Indioceanicola profundi: one gene and its partner. The protein of the gene in region 1 interacts with the protein of each later gene in a pairwise test. Links are inferred from orthologs where the notes say so. Each region holds a gene or a part of one and is shown in the gene's direction. Other genes may lie near its edges.

What was found. Proteins that work in one complex are often made in the same cells at the same time.
Region 2: the proteins of DOL89_RS16155 (region 1) and ssb interact in binary tests that used the Escherichia coli proteins (3 or more experiments, as listed by UniProt). The link is inferred for Indioceanicola profundi from one-to-one orthologs.

The regions. Positions count from the first base shown.
Region 1 is NZ_CP030126.1:3,382,331-3,387,174, reverse strand. What follows is about bases 1,114-4,071. They hold DOL89_RS16155 (primosomal protein N'), read left to right. Parts: upstream 1,114-1,431; coding sequence 1,432-3,711; downstream 3,712-4,071. Other genes in these bases: DOL89_RS16150 (CCA tRNA nucleotidyltransferase), read right to left, coding at 3,731-4,071; DOL89_RS16160 (hypothetical protein), read left to right, coding at 1,114-1,214. Also shown: DOL89_RS16170 (glycosyltransferase), read right to left, coding at 1-75; DOL89_RS16165 (cold-shock protein), read left to right, coding at 679-888; more of DOL89_RS16160, read left to right, coding at 990-1,113; more of DOL89_RS16150, read right to left, coding at 4,072-4,844.
Region 2 is NZ_CP030126.1:1,414,949-1,419,736, reverse strand. What follows is about bases 1-2,902. They hold ssb (single-stranded DNA-binding protein), read left to right. Parts: upstream 1-1,122; coding sequence 1,123-1,683; downstream 1,684-2,902. Other genes in these bases: DOL89_RS06740 (MATE family efflux transporter), read left to right, coding at 2,805-2,902; DOL89_RS06745 (chromophore lyase CpcT/CpeT), read left to right, coding at 1,683-2,333; uvrA (excinuclease ABC subunit UvrA), read right to left, coding at 1-700. Also shown: more of DOL89_RS06740, read left to right, coding at 2,903-4,103; gyrA (DNA gyrase subunit A), read left to right, coding at 4,293-4,788. UniProt on the Escherichia coli protein: Plays an important role in DNA replication, recombination and repair. Binds to ssDNA and to an array of partner proteins to recruit them to their sites of action during DNA metabolism. Acts as a sliding platform that migrates on DNA via reptation.

The DNA.
Region 1 (4,844 bases):
CAGCACGAAGGTTTCGCTCAAGGTCGGAAACCGGCCGACGCGGAAGGCGATGCGCAAGGGATCGCGATTCGTCATCAGGCTGTCAGGTCCGGATTGAAGGGTTGGAATGCAAAGGGCGGGGCTTCGGCAACGGAAATGGCGACGGCCGCGCCGCGGCGCGGTCCCAGATATATTCGGCTTCTCTGGATCGTCATGCCTTCCCAGCGACCCCACGCAAGCAATTGGCCAAGGCTCTCACCACTCCGAATCTTACCGGAACCAACCGCCGCTCCGCCCGGGTGTTACGGGGTTAACGCGCAAGGGCCGCAAAGGGGGTGTGGGACAAAAAGAGGAGATGGGATCGGGCCGTGTCTTTTCCGATCGCCCGGCGCAGTGCCGGGCGGGCGATCCGGCGCGTGGAGTCCAGGGCCGGCCGTGCATCCAGGATGTCGGCGACCGCGCTTCCACAGGGCGGGCACGGAGCCGATCCCACTCCTTGCGACAACGCTGTTCCTCCCTCCGGCTAGGGGGGCCGACGAATTCGTTCTTGTCTAGTGGGCCTGACAGGCTCACATCTAGGGGGTCATTCTGTTTCGGACGACCGGCCTATCCGCCTTCGGGTGATCGGATCGCTACTCCCCAGTCTGGCGCGCCCCTGCATGCGCGCAGGGGTGCAACTCTTCCATGATGGAGGATTGGATGCCGATCGGCACCGTGAAGTGGTTCAATGGTACCAAGGGCTATGGTTTCATCCAGCCCGACAATGGCGGCGCTGATGTGTTCGTGCACATCTCCGCGGTCGAGAAGGCCGGGATGCGCAGCCTCAATGAAGGCCAGAAGGTCTCCTATGAGGAAGTGCGCGATCCGCGGCGCGGAAAGACCTCTGCGGAAAACCTGCAGAACGCCTGAGCAGCCGGGACCGGCTCGCTCATACAGGTCGGCGAAGGGCACCGGGAGACCGGTGCCCTTTTGCTTGCCTGTCTTATGACCGATGAATTGGGAGCAGTCTGATGGCTCGCAAGAAGCCGCCCGTCGAGACGGGCTATGTTCTTTACGACGTCCTCTACCAGGACGGCGCGCGCAGCTCCAACCGCAAGGTGCCCAAGGCCGAAGTGCCGGAGCATGAAGGCGAAGCCGGCGTGCGCGCCTGGCTGGAGGCACAGGACCGCAAGATTGCCGAGATGTCCGGCAATCCTCGCGGCCCCATCAAATCCATCAGCCGTTCGCCGACCTGATGGACAGGGCGCCTCCCTTTTCCTGCCAGGGGATACGCCCACTCTACTCTGTCATCCCGGCGCAAGCCGGGCTGACGGCGGACACGGAAAAGCACCCCGCCCCTGGCGCGGAAGCTCCCATATCTGCTAAGCCATCACCAGGAACGAAAGCGGCACGGAGCCGGACGTGGAGCGGGAAGGCAGCAGCAGCGGCAGCCTTGCGCCGGACGACTTCCGCCTGACGGCGGAGGAGCCGGAAGCGCCGAAGCTTGGCCGCGCATCATCGCCCAAATCCAAGCCGCCCCCGCCCGCCGGCCCGGCCCGCCGCGTGGCCGTGGCCCTGCCGCTGCCCTTCCCCGAACCCTTCGACTACCGCGTGCCGGACGGGCTGGACCTCGCCCCCGGCGATTATGTGGAGGTGCCGCTGGGTCCCCGCCGGGTCTTCGGCGTGGTCTGGGGCGCGCCGGCGCAACCCGCCGAACCGGCGGAGAACGCGGTTCCCGATGCCAAGCTGAAGCCGGTGGCGCGCCGCTTCGACCTGCCGCCCATGCCGGAGGCCTCGCGCCGCTTCATCGAATGGGTGGCCGGCTACACCATGTCCCAGCTCGGCAACGTGCTGCGCATGGCGGTCAGCGTGTCGGCAGCGCTGGAGGAGCCGCGGGCCATGACCGGCTATTGCCGGGCCGACGCCGACCTGCCCGACGGCTTCAAGCTGACCGCCGCGCGGAAGGCCGTGCTGGCGCTGATGGCCGACGGGCCGCCCCGCACCGCCGCCGACATCGCGAACGAGGCCGGATGCAGCCCGGCCGTGGTGCGCGCCATGGCCGATGCCGGCGTGCTGCTGCCCGTACCCATCCGCCCGCTGGGCCGCTTCCAGGCGCCGGACGGAACACTGGCCGGCCCGACCCTGTCCGACTTCCAGCGGGAGGCGGCGGACCATCTGGCGGCCCGCGTCACGGAGGGCGGCTATAGCTGCACCCTGCTGGACGGGGTCACCGGCTCCGGCAAGACGGAGGTGTATTTCGAGGCGGTGGCGGCGGCGCTCCGGGCCGGCAAACAGGCGCTGGTGCTGCTGCCGGAGATCGCGCTGTCCGCCCAGTGGCTGGACCGGTTCCAGGCCCGTTTCGGCGCGCGCCCGGCGGAGTGGCATTCCGACCTGACCGGCATGATCCGCCGCACCACCTGGCGCGCCATCGCCAGCGGGGAGGCCAGGGTGGTGGTGGGGGCCCGTTCCGCCCTGTTCCTGCCCTATCCCGATCTCGGCCTCATCGTGGTGGATGAGGAGCATGAGCCCGCCTTCAAGCAGGAGGACGGGGTGATCTACCATGCCCGTGACATGGCCGTGGCGCGGGCGCATCTGGGCAAGATCCCCACCGTCCTCGTCTCCGCCACCCCGGCGCTGGAGACGCTGGTGAATGCGGAGGTCGGGCGCTACACCCGCATGGACCTGCCGGGCCGGCATGGCGGTGCCACCATGCCGGACGTGACCCTGATCGATCTGCGCAAGCCCGACGCCGCCCCGCCGCGCCACCAGTGGCTGAGCCCGATCCTGCGCAAGGCCATGACGGAGACGCTGGAGGCGGGGGAGCAGGGCATGCTGTTCCTGAACCGCCGGGGCTATGCGCCGCTGACCCTGTGCCGCGCCTGCGGCCACCGCTTGCAATGCCCGAACTGCACCGCTTGGCTGGTGGAGCACAGGCTGACCAAGCGGCTTCAGTGCCATCATTGCGGCTTCACCGCCAAGACCCCCGAATCCTGCGAGAATTGCGGGGCGGAGGAGAGCTTCGTCGCCTGCGGTCCGGGCGTGGAGCGGGTGGCGGAGGAGGCGGCGATGCTGTGGCCCGAGGCCAGGGTCGCCATGATGACGTCGGACACGCTGCTGGGTCCCCGCGCCATCCAGGACGTGATCGACAAGGTGAAGGCGCAGGAGATCGATCTGCTGATCGGCACCCAGGTGATGGCGAAGGGACACCATTTCCCCATGCTGACCCTGGTGGGGGTGGTGGATGCCGATCTCGGCCTGTCCGGCGGCGACCTGCGGGCGTCGGAGCGCACCTTCCAGCTTCTGCACCAGGTGGCGGGCCGTGCCGGGCGTGAGAGCCGGCCGGGCCGTGTCTACCTCCAGACCCACATGCCGGAGCATCCGGTGATGCAGGCCCTGGCCTCCCACGACCGGGAGGCGTTCCTGGATCATGAGAAGCAGAGCCGGCTGGAGACCGGCATGCCGCCCTTCGGCCGGTTGGCGGCCCTGATCGTGTCCGGAGAGGATGACCGGCTGGTTGACCAAGTGGCCCTGCGCCTCGGCCGCACCGCGCCTCGCGACCGGCAGGAACTGCTGGTGCTGGGGCCGGCCCCTGCCCCCCTGTCCATCCTGCGTGGGCGGCACCGGAGGCGTCTGCTGATCCAGGGGCCGAAGGGCCTGGCGCTCCAGCCCATCGTGGCCGAGTGGCTGGACAAGGTGGAAATCCCGCCCCAGGTGCGGGTGCAGGTGGATATCGACCCCTACAGCTTCATGTAAAGGCGCGGCCGGGCCGCGCTCAATCGCCCGCCGCGCGCTCCGCCAGCTTGCGCCGAAGCTCGGCCAGACACTCCTCCCGCGTGGGCTGGAACTCGCGGGCGGCCCACCATCCCTCCACCCCGGCCAGAATCCGCCCGACTTCCGGCCCCGGCGGCACGCCCATGTCCAGCAGATCCTGCCCCTTCAACGGGAAGGGAACGATGATCCAGGACGCGGCCTCCGCCAGCGGCTCCAGCAGTTCCGCCGCCGGGGTGCCGCGGTCGGATGCCGCCAGCAGCAGCAGATCGCGGTAGGGCTCCGTGCCCAGCTTCTGCAATGCGTGCCGCCGGGCCTTGATGCCGAGGTCGGGATGCACGTCCACCGGCGGATCGGCCAGCAACAGCAGCCGGTCCCGCTGGGCGTTGGACAGTTTCAGCCGCTCCGCCACCTCCTGCGCCGTCGTCCGCCCCTTGGGCAGCAAAGCCGCAAGCCGGGCCATGGGATCGGCTTCCCCCACCATCCATTCCAGCCGGTCCAGTGCTGCCAGCCGCTCCACCCGCGTCGCCTGGGGCAGCAGATGCGCCACAATCCCGTAATCCAGCATCAGCCGCCAGACATCCACCGCCCGGTCGGCGTCCAGCAGGCGCAGCAGTTCCTCCCGCACCCGTTCGCCAGACAGGGTCGGCAGCAGGTGCGCCAGTTCGGAGCAGGCGCGGATGGCCGTCGGCTCCGGCTCCGGCCCGCCGAACCGGGCATGGAAGCGGAAGAACCGCAGGATGCGCAGCACATCCTCGCGGATGCGGGCCTGCGCCTCGCCGACGAATCGGACGCGGCCTTTCTCCAGATCCTCCAACCCGTTGAACGGATCATAGAGGTCCCCCTCCGGGGACAGGGACATGGCGTTGAAGGTGAAGTCCCGCCGGGTCGCGTCTGCCACCCAGTCATCCGTGAACTCCACCCTGGCATGCCGGCCGAACGTCTCCACGTCCCGGCGCAGGGTGGTGATCTCGAAGCTGTCATGGTCGAGTACGGCGGTGACGGTGCCGTGCTTGATCCCGGTGGGCACGACGCGGATGCCATCGGCCTTCAGCCGGCGCATCACCTCTTCCGGAGGCAGCGGCGTCGCGATGTCCACATCCGACGCCTCCACCCCG
Region 2 (4,788 bases), 2.0 Mb from region 1 along the record:
CGAACAGCAGCCCGTCGGATAGCTCCAGCGCGGTCTCGACCGAATCGGCCAAGCGGTTGCCCAGGTCGGGACGGACCACGATGCGGTCCACGACCACTTCGATGTCGTGCTTCAGTTTCTTGTCGAGGCTGGGAGCATCCTCGATCTCGTACATCTCCCCATTGATCTTCACACGGGTGAAGCCGCGCTTGCGCAGTTCCGCCAGTTCCTTCTTGAACTCGCCTTTCTTGCCGCGGGCGATGGGAGCAAGAAGGTAGAGCCGGGTCCCTTCGCCCATGGCCAGGATGCGGTCCACCATCTGGCTGACCGTCTGGCTTTCGATGGGAAGTCCGGTGACCGGGGAATAGGGGACGCCGACCCGAGCGAACAGCAGGCGCATATAGTCGTAAATCTCCGTCACCGTGCCAACGGTGGAGCGGGGATTTCGGCTGGTCGTCTTCTGCTCAATGGAGATAGCGGGGGACAGACCTTCGATGCTGTCCACGTCCGGCTTCTGCATCAGTTCCAGGAACTGTCGGGCATAGGCGGACAGGCTCTCCACATAGCGCCGCTGTCCCTCCGCATAGATCGTATCGAAGGCCAGCGACGACTTGCCGGAGCCGGACAAGCCAGTGATCACCACCAAGCTGTCTCGCGGAAGGTCCACATCGACATTCTTGAGGTTGTGCTCGCGCGCCCCGCGGACGCTGATCGACTTCATGTTCATGCTGGTTCTGTATCGCAGGGTCCGCCGCAGGGAAGGGAAGCGCGGCCGGAGCAATATGGGAGGGAAAGCCGGTAAGAGAAACCCGCCCACCCTTGCTTGCGCGGAATGACGCCCTATCGAATGCACATGGTCAAGCGCCGGCAGGGGTGGTTGTGTGTTGTTTTAACCCTCTTCCATATGTTCTGCAAATGTTCTATATAGCTGGGCGATAGGAAGGGCTGTCGTCTCCGCAACGTCGGAACGGTGGAGCGGCAGCCGTTGTCCGAGCGCAGGTCTCCCGACTGTTCACCTTGTTGCCGGGAGCGTGTAGGCTGCCGGCTTCCACGGACCCCGACAGGGCGGCACGCCCAGGGTCCAGGTCGCCGCAGCCATCGGATGATTGGCAACGGAACGATACGAGAGCGAAAGAACGACCCATGGCAGGTAGCGTCAACAAGGTCATCCTGGTCGGAAACCTGGGCAAGGACCCGGAAATCCGGAACATGCAGAGCGGCGGCAGGGTCTGCAATCTGTCCATCGCCACCTCCGAGAGCTGGAAGGACCGCAACAGCGGGGAGCGCAAGGAGCGCACCGAGTGGCACCGGGTGGTGATCTTCAACGACAATCTAGCCCAGATCGCCGAGCGCTATCTGCGCAAGGGCTCCAAGGTCTATATCGAGGGCCAGCTTGAGACCCGCAAATACACCGACCAGTCCGGCGTGGAGAAGTACACGACCGAAGTCGTGCTCCGGCAGTTCCGTGGCGAGCTGACGCTGCTCGACGGGCGTGAAAATGCCGGCGGCGGCGGCGGCGGTTACGGTGGCGGCAGTGGCGGCGGGGGCTACGAGGACCGCGGCGGTGACTATGGCGGCGGCGATTACGGCGGCGGTGGCGGCTATGGCGGCGGCCAGCGCAGTGGTGGCACTCAGCGTGGCGGTGGCGGCGGTGGCGGACGCCCGGCTCCGACCGAGGATCTGGACGACGAGATTCCGTTCTGATGGCGGGAAGCCGCACTTGGCTGGGGGGCGGCCTGTTGGCCGCCCTGCTGGCATTTCCACTGTCGGCTTTGGCGGATGACGCCGGAGCGCTGGCCAAGATACTGACGGGCAACTACAGCACCGAGAGACAGGCCAGCACTGACCCGGCGCGGCCGGCGGAGCTACTGCGCATCACACCCATCTGGACCGGACGGTCAGATGGTCCCTGGATGTATGTGGAGCGAGCGGATGCTGCTGCAGCCAACCAGCCGACGCGCCAGGAAATCTGGCAGCTGAAGTTCCAGCCTCACAAGGGTGGGACGGAGATCCGCATCCATACGCTGCCTGACCCGGAGGCCGTATCCGGCGCTTGGCGGGAGCCGGAGAAGATTCGGGCCGTACTGCCCGAGCGGCTGACCCGGGTGGAAGGATGCGAGTTGCTGCTGCAACGACGGCAGGAATTCGCCTTTTCCGGGGGTACGCCGGGCATGGGCTGCAAGCCATCCTACAGCGATGCGGATTATGTGCTGATACAGGCCAGCATCGAGCCCCAGGGGCTTCGCCTGGCTGAGCGGGGCTACGATTCGTCCGGTCGGCAGATATCCGGCCCCAGGGAAGAGGGGCTGCGATTCGACAAGGTCGCCATCGGCGACGTTCCGATCAAGGAATAAGCTGGTCCAGGCACAAGCGGCAGCACCAAGTGGTCCGCCGCTTGTGATCTTCAGCCGCGCGGACTTGGCGTTCCTGGCGTCGGCACGTCGGGTGGGCTGGCCGGTCGCGGCATGTCAGGGCTCGGCGTCTCACCGGGCTGTTCAGGCGGGTGCACCGGCTGATCTCCGGGAGGGGGCAGTTCCGTCTGACCGGGCGGCGAACTGCCCGGCGGGGTCGGGGCAATGGCCATGGCAATGCTCCATTCGTTCCCATGGATATGTCTGATTTCAACTTCTCATCCGGTGATCGGTTCCGGTGTAGGTCCGTGGTCGCGGATGTCCTGTTTGCAAGGCAGGACCGACGGCAGCCGTTCTTGACGGAGTACCGGTTCCTGGAGGATGGTCCTCAACCATTCCGACCCCGGATGATTTCCCATGCCTGCGCTCCAGACCCAAAACAGTTCGACAGCGATCCGGCTGAGGGGCCATGCCATGGCACTGCTTGCCCTGGCGGTTCCGGTAATGATCGCCCGCGCCGGTCAGATGACCATGGCCGTGGCGGATACGCTGTTCGTGGGCCGGTTCAGCGCGCTGGAACTTGCGTATCTGGGGCTGGGCGCGCCACAGGGCGTGATGCTGGCAGTCCTGGCAGGCCTGCTGCTGGGTACCATCGTGCTGACCGCCCAGGCAACGGGAGCCGGGAAGGAGGAGCAGGCCGGCCTGTTCTGGCGGCGCTCCTTGCCTTATGCGCTCACACTGGGAAGCGTCATGGCGGCTCTGTGTCTGTTTGCAGAACCGTTCTTTCTTCTGACGGGCCAACAACCGGATCTGGCCGCGGGCGGCGCCGAAGTCATGTTGATCTATGGCTTGGGGATGCCGGGCGCGGCCCTGTTCTTCACGACGACCTTTTTCCTGGAAGGGCTGAAGCGGCCGGTGCCCGGCATGGTGACCATTGTCCTGGCCAACATACTCAACCTTTTCCTGGATTGGATTCTGGTGTTCGGCGGCCTGGGCCTTCCTGCCATGGGCGCGGAAGGCTCGGCCTGGGCCACGACGATCATCCGCTGGGTCACCGCCATTGGCCTGCTGCTCTATGTCTGGCGGATGGCGGACCGGGACCGGTACGGCGTCCGCTCCGGCGGGGTGCGGCCCTGGTGGCCAGCGCGGGAGCAACGTCACCTCGGCATGGCAGCAGGGGCCAGCAACGGTCTGGAGGCGTCGGCCTTCGCGGCGCTGACCCTTTTTGCGGGGTTGATCGGACCGTTGGCACTGGGCGCCTATACAGTCGGGCTGAACCTGATTGCGCTGCCCTTCATGGCGGCATTGGGGCTGGCTTCCGCCACTGCGGTTCTGGTGGGCAATGCGTACGGCACCGGGGATCGGCGGAACACCCAGTTGGCAGGCTGGACCGGCCTTGGAGTAACGGCTGCGCTCCTCAGCGTCGTCGGGCTGATCTTCGCGGTCTGGCCGGAGGAAATCGCGATGGCGTTCGCCACGGAGGACAGGCTGATCGCCGTAGTCGCCCCCGTGGTGGCCTTCAGCGCCTGGATTCTGGTGGCCGACGGCGGGCAGGTGGTGATGGCGCAGGCGTTGCGCGGCAGGGGCGACGCCTGGGTGCCGACCGTGCTGCACTTCGTCAGCTATTACGCTGTCATGATGCCTGTGGCTTACGGCCTCGGCATCTGGGCGGGGCGGGGCGTGCTGGGACTGTTCGAAGGGATATTCATCGCCAGCATGGTATCGGTGGCAATCCTGTCTGGACGGTTCTGGTGGTTGGGCCGCAAGGTGTAGCGGGTTCAGGCCCGTTACGTTGTTTAAAGCTCCGAAAGATGCTACATATTTCCGTGGCTCGGTACCGACCAGCACGCGCGTGCTCGTGGTGCCGGGCTTTTTTGACTTCCGCAGACGATTGAGCCCTTTGTGGTGACTTCCCCGACCCCGACCCCGTCCGATATCGCGCCCGTCACCATCGAAGACGAGATGAGGCGCAGCTACCTCGATTACGCCATGAGCGTGATCGTGAGCCGCGCCCTCCCGGATGTGCGTGACGGCCTGAAACCCGTTCACCGCCGCATCCTCTATGCGATGAAGGAAGGCGGGTACGACAGCACCAAATCCTACAAGAAGTCCGCCCGTATCGTCGGCGATGTGATGGGTAAGTACCATCCGCACGGCGACAGCGCGATCTATGACGCCATGGTCCGCATGGCGCAGGACTTCTCGATGCGGCTGATGCTGATCGATGGCCAGGGCAATTACGGCTCCATGGACGGCGATCCTGCGGCGGCGATGCGCTACACCGAGGCGCGTCTGTCCAAGGCGGCGGAGTTCCTGCTGGACGATATCGACAAGGAAACAGTCGATTTCCAGCCGAACTATGACGAGTCGGTGGAGGAGCCGACCGTTCTGCCGGCCAAGTTCCCGAACCTGCTGGTCAACGGCGCCGGCGGTATCGCCGTCGGCATGGCAACGAACA